2 regions of the Lysinibacillus sp. FN11 genome follow, and region 1 is predicted to be linked to the other one. Evidence: riboswitches for the same ligand, from Rfam matches in the RefSeq annotation. Region 1 holds a riboswitch; the other holds the start of a gene.
The links. A riboswitch is a leader RNA that binds a small molecule or an ion and turns the genes downstream of it on or off. The one in region 1 is predicted to bind preQ1.
Positions count from the first base shown of each region.

Region 1 (8,035 bases):
TGTTGCTTCACCTTCTGAAGGAGTAGATGTCTCTGTTACCGTAAGTTGTGCAGATTCCCCAGCTGTTAGGTCTAGCTCAGTTGGATTGACAGAAAGTGTCACTTTTGGTTCAACTACATCTTTTTCAAATATTAGTGCTTCACCAACATTCCCTGCAGCGTCTTCAATTTTTACTGATACAGCATTAGTTTCTGTTGTTACTGGGAATGTGAAGCTACCGTCTTGATTTAATTCAAAAGGAACAGGCGCTTGTATTTCGCCATTCACAGTCGTAATATAGGAAGCTTTTAATTTATCATTTAAATTGTAGTTTAAACCATATAAATATAACTCTTCATTGTAGTCGATATACTTATCTGTTACCTTTCCTGTAGCGACACCTTCAGCTACTGAACCAGTAATTTCTGGTTTAGTCGTTTTCACGATAATTGGTCCAACATAATCGGAAACTACCCCTGATGCCGCAAGACCAGTAAAGTCAATAGTATAAAGACCATCTGGAATTGTTGTGGCAGGTTCTGTTCCCCATGGTTTGTATTGCCCAGCAATATTCAGCGTATAAGAGCCTTTTCCTAGCGCAGTACCTGCATGTAGATAACCGATGTAGCCATCACCATATTCTCCACCTTGAGGATTCATAATATCCCATAGCTCGATATAGTTAGTTGTTACATCGCCAGTTAATGTAAATGAAAGTACAGCTGAATCTTTCACGCCATCTCCATTAAAGGAGAGGTCTGTTTCTGTAATCTTTAAATCTTTAATTTCAGTTACTGCCTCGCTTCCAAAGTCAGCTGCGAATGGCAATGAAATTTCTGTAGCACCACCGCTGATGTGAATATACCCCAGTATTTCCGAGCCGTTTGGAGCTGTAGCTTGTGAAGCAGTTAATGTAAGATTTAACACTTGCTCACCAACTAGATTAAATGTTGGCTGGTCGACTGTAACAGTTGCATCACCAAATGATTTTGTCACATCAATTGATACATTATAATTACCGCCGTGCCCCTTTATATCTTTTACTAAAACTTGTTTCGTTACGGAAATATCCTGGTCTTTAAGTGATTGTGGACCAAAAGTAACTGTCCCTTTTAAGTTTTCTGAAACAGCTCCTGTTCCATCTAAAATTGCACTATCCAATGCATAAGCAAGAATTTCTGGATGTGCTGCAGCATAAGCATTTACACGACCTGCACCTTGAGAGAACACATCGTATTTTGTTTTATCTAAAACCTTTGCTGTATTAGAAAGCGCCACTTTTATGTCGAACGCATTCCAATCAGGATTTGCTTGTTTAAGTAATGCAACAATACCTGTAATATGCGGTGTTGCCATAGAGGTTCCTGTTTTACGATCATATGCCTCTGCGTAATCAGCATCAGGGAAATCCTTTTTATACATTGGAATCGTTGACATAATGTTTGTTCCAGGTGCACTTACATCTGGTTTAATATCAAAGTTTGGCGTAGATGGTCCACGGGAGCTTGAATCGTTTACTTCATCCCCCAGTGTCTTTGTGGAAGTAAATTGACTAAAGCTAACTTTTCCAATTCCACCGGCTAATGCAGCACGAATTGCATTACCATCCGTTTGGGACATATCAAATGTTGGTAGAAAAGCAAAGGAATCACCCAGGAATGTACCTGAAATATTAGGTGCATTTGTTCCACCAGCAAAGTTATGAATAATTGTGGCGACTGCTCCATTTGCCTTTGCGTTCGCAATTTTATCAACAAATGCGATGCTGCCACGAGAGATCAATGCCACTTTACCTTTTACATCGATTCCCTCATAGTCTTTTACTTCTCCGTTTCCAGGAATAGCAACTAGGTCAAATTCTCCTTGAAGCTGTGTTGCTAAATCCCTTCCAAAAGTTGTGCCCATTAATGGGAGCTGTTTTGTTAAGTTGTAGTCACCAACTGTAACATTCACTTCACCGTTATACATTGTTTCAGGATTTGTTGTGTTACCAACAGCAATTCCTAAACGAGCGGTTGCAGGCGTGCCCATTGTTCCTCGATTTGGGCCCGAGTTCCCTGTTGCAATTACTCCGATTGTTCCAGCCATCATTGCATTATTAATAGCAAATGAACCTGCGTCCGTTTCAGAGTTAGCCCCCCCACCAAGAGAAAGGTTGATTATGTCCATTTTTTCTGTTACAGCCGTTTCAATTGCTTTAACAATACCAGATGTAGCCCCACTTCCATATGCACCAAGAACACGGTAAGCATAAAGGTCTACTTTTGGAGCAATTCCTTTAATGCCGAAATTGTTAGCTCCAATTGCTGCAATGGTTCCAGCAACATGGGTACCGTGAGAAGTATAGAACGAGCTTCCCTTTTCATTAAATTCAGGTGTTCCAGCAGGACGCTCAGAAGGCAATGTTTCCGATGCATCGTCATCTGCCCGAGGCTTTGTGTAAGTTGATGAATTTGGAATAAAGTTTTTCCCACCTTTATAAATTCCAGCGAACTCGGGGTGATCTGCATCAATACCAGTATCTAATACTGCTACCTTTATACCTTGTCCTTCAATTCCTTCATTCCAAAGCTGTTCGATGCCGAGGAAAGAAATACTTGTATTCATTTGAGCCTCTAATTGATCTTCCTTAATCAGTTCTGATGATTTCATTGTCTTATCTTCTGATGCGTAAACAATTGCATCAGGTTCAATTAATGTTATTCCTTCTATTGAAAGCAGCTTTGGGAGATCATTTGCTTTCACAGTTGCTGCAAAACCGTTTAAAACAGTATCAAATGTGTAGCCTTGAGTCATTTGAACATTTTTAGTAGCTAATTCTTTTTTAACCTGTGCTTGTTGAGATTTTACATTTGACCGAACTTCATTTGCTCGCGCATTAGAGAACTTTTGGCCTTTCACTTGGCTCATTCCTTGCTCTAGTGCCACAGGCTTTTCAGATAAATGTACGATGACTGCAACTTCTTGATTGCCTGATACATTTTGTAAGCTTTCGTGAAGAGTTGGACCATCTTTAGACAAGCTTAGCTGTTCAGCGATAGCCGCCTTTAATTGAAGTATACTTTCACTTTGGCTATCCTGCTTGAATGGTTTCGAATCTTCAGCATTAGCACTCGATAATGGAACCAATAGAAAAAGCACCATAACGAAAGCTATCATACTACTTAAAAACTTCGTAAACTTAAACTTTTTCAAATCTCATTTCTCCCTCCACTCATAATTATCACACTTTTCAGTTTAGTGTGATATTTCCAATTTATCACAGGTGAGATAATTCGAATATCGGAATATTAAAAAATCTCAAAATATTGATAATTAGTATTACTTTGTAAAAAATGAATTAATTCTATTTTCCTAGTAATTTAATAAAAAAGTAGAACTTTCAAATGAGTATTGACTTACAGTAATTCATGCTTTTTATCATTTAAGAGTTTTATAAAAAATCCAATTTGACGTTCTGTATTATTTTTTGTACGATATGGAAGAAAAGAATGCCCGGACTAGAACGGGAGAGGTTCATAGCTGATACCCTCTATAAAAAACTATGGAAACATGACAATATGCCATGTCCATATCGGACGTGGCTTTTTTTTATCTGTTTACTTATGTTTTAAATAGAATGATTGGTGATGCCTCTCTTGAAAAGTGTTGGGAAACATTTTACAAGGAGGTTTTTTTATGTCTGGCAGAAGTCATGAAGAAGGATTAAAGGATTTGACCCTATTAGGTAATCAAGGTACAAAGTATTCCTATGATTATGCACCTGAGGTATTAGAGGCAGTGGATAATCTTCATGCTAATCGAGATTATTTTGTTAAGTTTAATTGCCCAGAGTTTACTAGTTTATGTCCGCTTACAAATCAGCCGGATTTTGCAACGATGTACATTTCATATATCCCAGATAAAAAAATTGTTGAAAGTAAATCTCTAAAGTTGTATTTATTCAGTTTTAGAAATCACGGCGATTTTCATGAAGATTGCGTGAATATCATTATGAACGATTTAATTGCACTACTTGATCCAAGATATATAGAGGTTTGGGGGAAATTTACTCCACGTGGGGGTATCTCGATTGATCCATGGTGTAACTATGGGAAGCCGGGAACGAAATACGAAGAAATCGCCAATTATCGTTTAATGAACCACGATCTTAACCCAGAAAAAATTGATAATCGATAAATGAAGCAAGAAAGAGGTTTTTAGCTACCCTCTTAAAAAAACTAAGAAGAAAGCAGCACTTTTTCTTAGAGTGCTGTTTTTTCGATATAAGGGAGTCTTTATAGATGAAAAAGAAAAAAGCAATTGTAGTATTTAGTGGAGGTCAGGACAGCACAACTTGTTTGTTCTGGGCAAAAGAACGCTTTGAAGAGATTGAGGCAGTAACTTTCGATTATGGTCAAAGGCATCGTCTTGAAATTGACTGTGCGAAGGTGATAACAGAGAAGCTTGGTATCAAGCATCACATACTTGATATGTCTCTCCTGAATCAACTTGCTCCGAATGCATTGACACGACAAGAAATAAAGGTGAAGGACGGAGAAAATGGTGAGCTCCCATCGACTTTTGTGCCTGGTCGCAATCTCCTTTTTCTTTCATTTGCGGGCGTTTTAGCGAGCCAAGTAGGGGCAAAGCATATTGTAACAGGTGTTTGTGAAACTGATTTTAGTGGATATCCGGATTGCCGAGATGTCTTTATTAAATCCTTAAATGTAACGTTAAATTTATCGATGGATGATTCCTTTGTGATTGATACACCCTTGATGTGGCTGAATAAGGCACAAACATGGGAATTAGCTGATCAGCTTGGGGCACTTGAGTTTGTACGACAAAGAACGTTGACTTGCTATAACGGTGTCATAGCAGATGGCTGTGGTGAATGCCCAGCATGTAAATTGCGAAATAAAGGGCTTGATGAGTATTTAAGTTATAGGAAGGAGTCTTAAGGCATGTCAGATTTTAAAATCGTTGAGAGACTCCAGAAAATTGATGTGGATATTCAAAGAAATCAATTGAACTACCATGCAAAGCGTGTTCTCATAAGCAAAGAATTTACCTTCGATGCTGCTCATCATCTACATCATTATGAAGGGAAATGTAAAAATCTGCACGGTCATACCTATCGGGTAGTATTAGGGCTGAGTGGCTACACAGATGAACGTGGTTTGATAATTGATTTTGGCGATATAAAAGAAATATGGAAACAAAAAATAGAGATTCATTTGGATCACCGCTATTTAAATGAAACGCTTCCACCCATGAATACGACGGCAGAGAACATTGTTGTTTGGATATACGAAAAGTTGACTGAGGCCTTGCTTGATGAAGGATATAACGGTGTGCGTGTAGAGTTTATCAGGCTTTACGAAACTCCAACAAGCTATGCAGAAGCTAGACGGGAGTGGCTGGAAGTTGAGTAAAGTACCTGTTATCGAAATTTTTGGGCCAACGATTCAAGGAGAGGGTATGGTCGTTGGACAGAAGACAATGTTTGTAAGAACTGCGGGCTGCGATTATTCCTGTTCTTGGTGTGATTCATCGTTTACGTGGGATGGCAGTGGAAAGCATTTTATTGTCCAAATGACGGCGGAAGAGATTTGGGCTGAGCTGAAGCGGCTTGGAGGTAATGGTTTTTCCTTTGTCACAATTTCAGGCGGCAATCCTGCACTCAATCCGAATTTAGCAGAGCTTATTGCCATTTTAAAAGAAAATGACATAAAAATCGGGGTAGAAACACAGGGGAGTAGGTGGCAAAAGTGGATGTATGAGATTGATGAACTGACAATTTCACCAAAGCCACCTAGTTCTGGAATGACCACAGACTACTCGGTGCTCTCTTATATCTTCGAAAAACTTGAAGATCGAAACAGCAATCACCATGTATCTCTCAAAATAGTCGTTTTTAATCAAGAGGATTACGATTATGCTAAGCAAATTCACCATCTATATCCAATGATTCCTTTTTATCTTCAAGTCGGTAATGATAATCTCACGACAATTGATAATTCACAATTAATGATGCATTTATTGGATAAATATCGTGCGCTGATTGATAGAGTAATGAAGGATGAGGATTTAAGAGATGTTAAAGTACTGCCACAGTTACATGCCCTTGTGTGGGGAAATAAAAGAGGTGTATAGTGTGCCATTACAAAAATTAAATTTACTTGAGGAGTAATAGTTTGAGAATATTATTTTATTTATTATCTATTGTTATTGCTAATGTGGTAACGGCAGCATTTGCACCATTACATTTTGGTATGTTTATTGTCCCAATGGGAACGCTTTTAATTGGGGCAACCTTTATTTTTCGGGATCTAGTACAAAATAAATATGGTAGAAAAAAGACGTATTTATTTATTATTACAGCGTTAATTTTATCAGCTGAGGTGTCATTCCTACTAGGTGATACACTTTTAATTGTGGTAGCCTCAGCACTATCATTTGTTGTCGCTGAAACGGCTGATACTGAAATTTATACTCGATTAAAATTACCAATGGCTTGGCGTGTGTTCTACAGTGGTATTGTTGGAGGATTTTTAGATTCTGCAATTTTCGTAGTAATCGGCTTAAGTCCACTTGGTGCCAATATATTGCCATGGGAAGCGGTACCTGCCGCCATTTTGGGGCAAATTATTGTGAAGACAATTATACAAATGGTTGGTGCAATTATTTTAAATAAAGTTGGACCAATGAAAGATAAATATATTATTTCAGAATAAATCTTTGAAATACTCTTCCTTATTATGAAGATACGGATCACAAGAAAGCTTTTTAAAAACAGGCCCATTCGCATAAAGAAAATGGGTCTGTTTGTTTTATAGTCTTTCTAAGGTACACCTTGCATTTTTTATGCTATTTTCTTTTGTTTAAGGTCTAAATGATAACTAAAGAAAGTTAGTAGACTTGCACCGACGGCAACTATACCACCGACCCATGTGACATTCATCAAATTTCCTTGATGATATACAATGCCGCCTAATGCAGACCCAAAAGCGATGCCAACGTTACTTGCCACTGGCATAAGAGAAGCTGCAAGTCCTTTAGCATCTGGTTTGTAAATTTCGGCCAAATCTATTAAGTAAAGCTGAGTAGATGTTGTCAAGAGGATGGCCATTAGTGACATTAGTCCGATGTTCGCTAATCCTAAAATAAAATGATTTGTCGTCCAAAATAAGCTTGTCAATACAATAGCTTGGGCGAGAAAAACAAACCGAAGTCGGCCGATGGCATTGTGAGTGGCAATTTTACTGGCAAGAATGTTGCTGAAAATCGAAAGAAAGCCGTAGCCAAATAAGATTAAACTTATAGATTTATTTGGTGCACCCATCCCCTTTAAAATAGGAACAAGGTACGTAAAGACTGTATAGGTTGCACCAAACCCGAGAGCAGGAATGAAAAAGGCAATTAAAATTCGAGGCTGAATCATTAAAGAAAATTGATCCCGTATTGAGCTTCGTACTTGGCTGAGTCGAGTAGGTAAGACAAAAAAAGATGCCGCAAACGCCAACCCTCCGAGAAGAGTGGTTAACATAAAAGTGCCATTCCAGCCGTACCATTCAGCGATTACAATTCCAATGGGTACTCCCACTACATTTGCCAGTGTAAAACCACCGAAAACAAATGATATAGCAAGGCTGCGTTTATTAATCGGCATGGTTTCGCTTGCAACAATCATGGCTAGAGAGATCAATACACCTGTTACAATTGCGGTCATAACCCGAAGTATAAGGAGCATAATATAGCTCGTTGAAATTACACACAGAGCATTTAAGGCAATGAAGGAACCTATCAAAAACAACATCCATTTACGCCTTGGAAAATGGCTTGTTGCTGACATGACGAGTGGTGTAGCGATGGCAAATGTGATGGCGAACGAAGAAACGAGTGTTCCTGCTTTTGCATTTGTCATATGAAGGCTTGAAGAAATATCAGTTAAAATCCCGACAATAACAAATTCGCTTGTCCCCAGAACAAATGTTAATAATGCAAGTGTTAAGATAAGTAACCAATGTCGCTTGGATAACTGTGTATGATCCATAAATACCTCTTTCTTTGA
Region 1 is NZ_CP102383.1:4,243,959-4,251,993, reverse strand. It holds gene NP781_RS22375 (S8 family serine peptidase) at 1-3,174, opposite strand, end outside; PreQ1 riboswitch class I at 3,485-3,531, shown strand; gene queF (preQ(1) synthase) at 3,658-4,158, shown strand; gene queC (7-cyano-7-deazaguanine synthase QueC) at 4,263-4,922, shown strand; gene queD (6-carboxytetrahydropterin synthase QueD) at 4,926-5,396, shown strand; gene queE (7-carboxy-7-deazaguanine synthase QueE) at 5,389-6,117, shown strand; gene NP781_RS22350 (VUT family protein) at 6,159-6,698, shown strand; gene NP781_RS22345 (MFS transporter) at 6,827-8,017, opposite strand.

Region 2 (8,035 bases), 590 kb from region 1:
GTTTCATTAAGGTGAAGGACAAGTTACTTGTACTCATGATTGTTTGTGTATTATCGAATGTATTGCTAGGTATATTCAGTGTAGATTACTTAAGGAAAATGTCGTGGCATGCAAGTGAGAGTTATACACAGGGACTTGTCCCAATTGGATGGCTAAATGAGCTAGAAGAATCACAGCGTCGATTAGATTTAATAGTAGATTCGAAAGGCAACGATAAAGAAATGACAGCCATTTTACAAAATATGGCACAGCCTTTAGAGCATCTAGATAGCCAAGAAATTGATAAAAAGATGAGTCATCAAATTAAGAAGTATAAGTCATTGCTTAAGAAGCAGGAAGAAGCCATCGAGAACTTTAAGCAATTGAACCATGGTGAGCTAGATCAGTTTTATGTGCAAACATTTTTACCAATTAGTCAGGAGAGTCATGCATTATTAGAAGACACGCAAAATTATTTGGTTCAACGAGCAAAAGACCAACAGCATGCTTATCTGAAAGATGTACAATTCGGCTACTGGTTACTAGGTGGTGTATGCTTAGCGGTTGTCTTGCTTGTTATCCTTATCGGCTTTATCGCAACGAAGGCAGTCAATATACCAACCCGTCAACTAAAGTCATTATTAAAACGTGCAGAACAAGGTGATTTCACTGCCAATGCAAGTTATGTAGCTCATGATGAGCTTGGTGAAGTAGTACTGTCATACAATCAAATGGTAACAGAGGTGAAACGACTACTCCATACTGTGACAGACAGTGCCTATGAAGTAGAAGAAATGACAGGGAAATTGCAGAACTCCTCTGAGCAATCATCAACAACGACATTAAAAATAGCGAAGGATGTACAATCTATCTCAGAGTCAACGTCTGCTTCTTCTAGTAAATTAGCTTCGAATACGGCTTCCTTAGAGGAGGTTTTAAATGATGTACAGGTTATTTTAGAAAAGGTTCAGGTTGTAGAAAGTTTTGCGCAAAAAACGGCCAGAGATGCAGAAAGTGGAACTGAAATTGTGCAGGCTAATTTAACGCAAATGCAAGCTATTAAGCAGGCGGTTGAAAAATCTAATACAGCTATCTTTAATTTAGTAGAGCGGGCTGCATCGATCGATCAAATGATTGAAGTAATAGAAAGAATAACAGCACAAACTAATTTACTGGCTTTAAATGCGTCAATTGAAGCCGCAAGAGCAGGAGAGCATGGTAAAGGTTTTGCAGTAGTGGCTAATGAGGTTCGTAAGCTTGCAGAGCAAACTGTTCAATCGACACAAACGATTACATCCATTGTACAGAACATCCATTTAGATTCGAGTTATGCGGTACAAATGATGGAAGGCGTTTTAGTGGCGACTGAAAAAGGTGTAGCTGTTACAGGACAAACTGCATCAAGTTTTGATCAAATTTTAGAAAAAGTACATACTATTAAGCCTTATATGATGGAAGTATCTGCTACGATTCAAGAGATTGCCAATCACACGAAGAAGGTAAGTGAGGATGCAGGTATGCTGACAGCCTTATCCGATACGAATGCCGTGTCTACTAAGCATGTTGCTACGTTAACAGCTGATCAATTAACAGCTCAGCAACAGTTCCATAATTATATAAAGGAATTGCGCAAAGTATCAAAAGTTTTGCAAATAGCTGTCAAACGTTTTTCGATATAATTTAATATTAAAGAATAATATTCGAAAAGGGTCTTCTTTGCAAAAAATAGCAAAGAAGATTCTTTTTTTGCATGGTTACAAAACTAGCTTATGAAAGTATAAATTTTTTGTGTTTTTGAGATGTACAAATGTGTTTTATATATTTTTGTAGCACAATATTTTTCATGTTCTCATATACTGTTAATAAGGGATTGTATGTTCTTTGTAAGGAATATTATTAATATAATTGTTGTATTTTCAAAACGAACACATTATAATGAATTCCATTGAAAGTGTTATTAAATCAATGTTTATTAATGTATTTTTGTACTTTCAGAAAGTACAATTGTTCACATGTGGAGGTTTTGGGAAATGAAAAAGATTATTGTTACTGGAGCACTTGGTCAAATTGGTTCTGAGCTTGTAGAAAAACTTCGTGGTATTTATGGAGAGGACAATATACTTGCTACAGACATTAGAAAGCTTGAACATACTAAGGGCCCATTTGAAATATTGGACGTGACAGATGGACAAAGAATGCATGATTTAGCAAAGGACTTCGGTGCAGATACAATGATGCATTTAGCAGCATTATTATCAGCTACAGCAGAAAGAAATCCATTGTTAGCTTGGAATTTAAATATGGGTGGATTAATGAATGCGTTGGAGGTTTCACGTGAGTTAAATATGCAATTTTTCACGCCAAGCTCAATTGGTGCGTTTGGTCCGTCTACACCTAAGGAAGATACACCACAGGATACTTTGCAAAGACCAACAACTATGTATGGGGTAAATAAGGTAGCGGGTGAGTTATTATGCGATTATTACTTCAATCGTTTTGGTGTTGATACACGTGGCGTACGCTTCCCAGGACTAATTTCTTATGTAACACCTCCAGGTGGTGGTACAACAGATTATGCAGTAGAAATTTTCTATGAAGCCATCGAACAAGGCAAATATACATCGTATATTCAGGAAGGTACATTTATGGATATGATGTACATGCCAGATGCCTTACAAGCTATTGTGGATTTAATGGAAGCAGACGGTAGTAAGCTTGTTCATCGCAATGCTTTTAATATTACAGCCATGAGCTTCGAACCTTCGCAAATCGCGGCTGAAATCAAGAAACACTTACCAAATTTCACAATGAGCTATCAGGTAGATCCAGTTCGTCAGGCCATTGCAGATAGCTGGCCAAACTCTTTAAATATTGAAGCGGCTCAAAAAGAGTGGGGCTTCAAAGCAGAATATGATTTAGCTAAAATGACAGTAGATATGTTAGAAAAATTGAAAATCAAACTGCATAAAAAAGCCATTTCATAAAAGATGGGCAACGGGTGAAGATCTAAACTTCATCCGTTTTTTTTATATATAAAAGAAAATTATTGGAATATATAGATTAAATTATGAAATTAAAATATAATAATATTCGGAATATTAATAGTATTCAGTTTAATTAATGCTATAACAATTTCACAAGGGGAAATTCACAAATGAAGGGATGATGGGTTTTATGATGCAAGCACCATTAGTTTTAACTAGTTTTTTCAAGCGAGCAGAGAGCTATTTTGCAAGAAAATCAATTATTTCACGGACAAGCCCACACAAAATACATCGTTTAACATATGGGGAGTGGGCAAAAAGAACGCGTCGTTTAGCAGATGCCCTTACAAAGCTAGGGATGACAAGAGGAACAAAAGTCGGCTCCTTTGCGTGGAATCAGCATCGGCATTTAGAAGCTTATTTTGCTGTGCCTTGCTCAGGAGCAATCTTGCACATGGTAAATATTCGGTTATCAGAAGAACACTTAATCTATATTATTAATCATGCAGAAGATGAGATTTTAATGGTCGATGTAGATTTATTGCCGATCATTGAAAATATTGCGCCAAAACTTAAGACAGTGAAACACTATATCATTATGACGGATGAACCAGCTTTGCCGAAGACTACACTACAAAATGTTTTATCCTATGAGGACATATTAGCTTCGGCTGATGAAAATTTTCAATTTCCAGAGGATATTGACGAAGAAGCACCTGCTGGTATGTGCTATACAAGTGCTACGACAGGGAATCCAAAGGGGGTTGTCTATTCCCATCGGGGTTTAGTTTTACACAGTATCATGCTGAGTATGTCTGACTCTATGGGGATTGCGGAAAGGGATGTGGTGATGCCGATTGTACCCATGTTTCATGCAAATGCATGGGGCTTACCTTTTGCTAGTGTCAATGTGGGTGCTACACAAGTTCTACCAGGTCCGCAATTTACTTCAGCATTAATAATGGATTTAATCGAGCAAGAAAAAGTTACATTAACTGCTGGTGTACCAACCATTTGGATAGGCGCCTTACAGGAGCAGGAAAAGAAAGAGCGAGATATTAGCTCTTTAAGAGCGATATGCTGTGGTGGATCGGCTTCACCAACTCGACTCATTCGGACATTTGAAGAAAAGTATGGTATTCCTTATATTGTTGTCTACGGCATGACGGAAACTACACCAATCGTGGCATTGTCCAACTATATGTCATGGATGGAAGATTGGCCGATTGAAAAACGTATTGAAGCTCGAGCGATGCAAGGGATGACAATGGCAGGTATCGAATCTAGTATTATTAATGAGGCGGGTGAGGTACCTTGGGATGGCGAAACAATGGGGGAATTACGTTTAAAAGGCCCATGGATTTCCAACGAATACTATCGTGATGAGCGAACAGCAGATGCCTATCGAGATGGTTGGTTATATACTGGTGATATTGCTGTACGAACAGCAGATGGCTTTATTAAAATAACAGACCGTACGAAGGATCTTATTAAATCAGGTGGGGAGTGGATTTCCTCTGTTGATTTGGAAAATGCACTGATGACGCATGATGCCGTTTTAGAAGCGGCTGTCATTGCCATGCCCCATGCAAAATGGCAGGAGCGTCCATTAGCTTGTGTTGTATTGAAAGAGGGACAATCAGTAACTGAACCAGAGCTTCTTGCTTTTTTAGAAAATCAATTTGCCAAGTGGTGGGTACCAGATGCAGTCGTCTTTCTAGAAGAAATTCCAAAGACATCTGTCGGAAAATTCCTGAAAGCGAAGCTGCGAGATAATGTAGCAGAAATTTATCCTAAATCATTGGTATAGGTAAAAGAGCGACTTCTATAAACGGAAGTCGCTCTTTTTTGAGTTATTTAGTTAACATGTGGAAGACTTGTTCAACGTCTTTATCGCCACGACCTGATATATTAATAATAATGCTTTCCTCAGGTGATAAAGTTGGTGCTAATTTTAGAGCATGTGCGACTGCATGTGAGCTTTCAAGAGCAGGAATAATACCTTCGACCTTAGAAAGTACTTGGAAGGCATCTAAAACTTCTTCATTTGTCACGGTCACATACTCAGCACGACCGATTGTTTTCAAATGGCTATGCTCAGGCCCTGCACCTGGATAATCTAAACCAGCTGCTATTGAATAGGTAGGGAGTGGGTTACCTTCTGCGTCCTGAAGTACTAAACATTTGAAGCCGTGTAGCTCTCCTGGTGTTCCTTCGTTTAAGGTAGCAGCTTTGTCTGGCTCTATTCCAATAAGACGAACATCCTCGTCTGCAATATAGTCAGCAAATGCCCCAATAGCATTACTACCGCCTCCTACGCAGGCAAGAACAGCTGTTGGCAGCTTTCCTTCCTTTTTTAAAATCTGTTCACGACTTTCACGGCTAATCACTGATTGAAAATGTTTAACCATTGATGGGAAGGGGTGTGGTCCAACTGCTGAGCCTAATAAATAGAAGGTTGTTTCATAGTTTTCTACTAAGTCAGCGAATGCTTCATCTACAGCATCCTTTAAGCGGCCTTGCCCTTTATCGACAGCAACAACTTTCGCTCCGAGAAGTTCCATGCGAAATACGTTCAATGCCTGACGTTTTGTATCTTCCAAGCCCATATAAATCGTGCAATCCATTCCAAACATGGCACACGCTGTAGCTGTTGCTACTCCATGTTGTCCTGCACCTGTTTCGGCAATTACGCGATTTGCTCCCATACGTTTAGCTAGTAAAATTTGTCCTAATACATTATTGATTTTATGTGAGCCTGTATGGTTAAGGTCTTCACGTTTTAAATAGATTTTTGCGCCACCTAATTGCTGTGTTAAATTTTCTGCAAAATAAAGAGGGGATTTACGCCCGACATATTCACGGAAATAGTAATCTAATTCTTGCTTAAAATCATCATCCTCTTTATACTTTTGAAAATTCTCATCTAGTCTATTTAAAACATTTTGAAGCTCCTTTGGAACAAAGCTTCCACCAAATTCACCGAAATATCCCTTTTTTTCTACTACTGTACTCATCTTAACTCGACTCCTCTATGCTAATTTTTCCAAAAAAAAAGCCACTCCAATCCCTCATAAAAAGGACGAGTAACCGTGGTGCCACCTTCATTCGCAATTTTTGCGCGCTTTCCTGCTCCGGTAACGGGGAGCGAATCGGCCTTACATTTGATAAGGCTGCTCTGAAGTCCATTCACAAGTCTGTACTACTGGTTTGCACCAACCACCAGCTCTCTTAAAGTAACAATGCTTGCTACTACTCTTCTTCCTTGCATTTATTAGAAAGAATTGTAGAGTATTTTCAAAATAGTGTCAAGAAAAAAGACGAATCTAAAAAGATCCGTCAGTTAAATCAAATTTTTAAAGTGAAGGCGTTTGTTTAATACATACATAATCGGTGCACCTACAGCTAATACAACAAATTCACCCGCCGCGACTGTTAGCCAAGTCCAGAAAAATGGCAACTCTAAAGCCAAGTTCAGCTCAAAGGCAATGATAAACATAGTACATGTAAAGAGCAATGTATTAATAATTAAACGTGCCCAAATATTTTTGACAAATTTACAGATTAAAATAAACAGGCCGAGTGTAATCATTGAATGACCTACACCAAACACTAAATCGTAAATGCCAAGTGGTGAAAAGAGATTAGAGATCAATACTCCAATAATAATCCCTACGGCAAAGCGTGGATTAAAGGCCACTAAATGGTTAAACATCTCAGATACTCGGAACTGAACCTCTGTAAAACCAAATGGTGCAACAAGCATGGTTACAGCTATATAGAGAGCCGCAATGATACCACTTGCTGCTAAAAATTTTATCTTCATATTCATTTCTCCTTAGTTTTTTTTCGTGGGATGGTTACGAACCACGGTGCTTTCACACAAGTAAATATTCTATTATAGATATCTAGTAGAAGTCAAATGTCAGACTTTGTCTATAATGTCCTATCGCCGCAAAATTGTCATAAATATTTTTTACTATGGTGAAAAAGGAAATAGAATAACTAAAACAGCGTAGTTTAGCGGTTTAAAGCGCCAAATTAAATGAAAAACTAAAATATTTTGCCAATTTTAAAAGTCAGAACATTCATAATGTTGTTGACGGAGCTCGATAATAACGATAATATAGCGATACATTCACACTTTGTTTGGATAAAGTGCGATAGATATTCGAGAATATAATCGGGGGGATTATTTGTGAAAAGCAATGTAAAGAAGTTGTCATTCCTTCTTTTTGGATTAGTGTTGCTTCTTGCTGCTTGTGGTAGCGGTGGCTCTGGTACAACAGATTCAAAAGGAAATGAAACAAACAATGCTAGTGAGAGCGGAAATGCAGACGATAAAACATATAAAATCGGGATTACTCAAATTGTTGAGCATCCATCGTTAAACGCAGCAACGGAAGGCTTTAAAAAAGCAATTGAAGATGCTGACTTAAAAGTTGAATACGATTCACAAATTGCACAGGGAGATAATAGCCTTAACACAACAATTGCTAACAATCTAGTAAGTGCAAACGTAGATTTGATTTTTGCAAACTCTACACCTTCTGCTCAAGCCGCTGCAACAGCAACAAGTGATATTCCAATTATTTTTACATCTGTTACAGATGCTGTTGGTGCACAGTTAATTGACTCAATGGAGAAGCCAGGGAAAAATATTACAGGCACAATCGATTTACATCCTGAAACGATTTCTAAAACTGTAGCATTCCTAAAAGAACTTGGCGCGAAAAAAGTAGGGATGGTCTACAATGCCGGTGAGCAAAACTCAGTTGCACAAGTTTCAGAAGTGAAAAAGGTTATGGACGAACAAGGTTTAGTGGTGGTAGAAGCATCAGCATCTACTTCAGCAGATGTAAAACAAGCGACAGAATCTCTAATTGGTAAAGTAGACGCTTTCTATATTATTACTGATAACACAGTAGTTTCTGCATTAGAGTCGGTAATTGATGTTGCCAATACGAATAAATTACCATTAATCGTAGGAGAACTAGATTCTGTAGCACGTGGCGGTTTAGCTGCTTATGGGTTTGAATATTTCGATATCGGTTATGAAGCAGGTCAAATGG
Region 2 is NZ_CP102383.1:4,832,364-4,840,398, forward strand. It holds gene NP781_RS25140 (methyl-accepting chemotaxis protein) at 1-1,658, shown strand, start outside; gene NP781_RS25145 (L-threonine 3-dehydrogenase) at 2,010-2,963, shown strand; gene NP781_RS25150 (long-chain fatty acid--CoA ligase) at 3,154-4,773, shown strand; gene trpB (tryptophan synthase subunit beta) at 4,817-5,980, opposite strand; T-box leader at 6,039-6,238, opposite strand; gene NP781_RS25160 (QueT transporter family protein) at 6,307-6,789, opposite strand; PreQ1 riboswitch class I at 6,796-6,840, opposite strand; gene NP781_RS25165 (ABC transporter substrate-binding protein) at 7,162-8,035, shown strand, end outside.
Region 2: another riboswitch for preQ1. It lies ahead of NP781_RS25160 (QueT transporter family protein); the one in region 1 lies ahead of queF (preQ(1) synthase).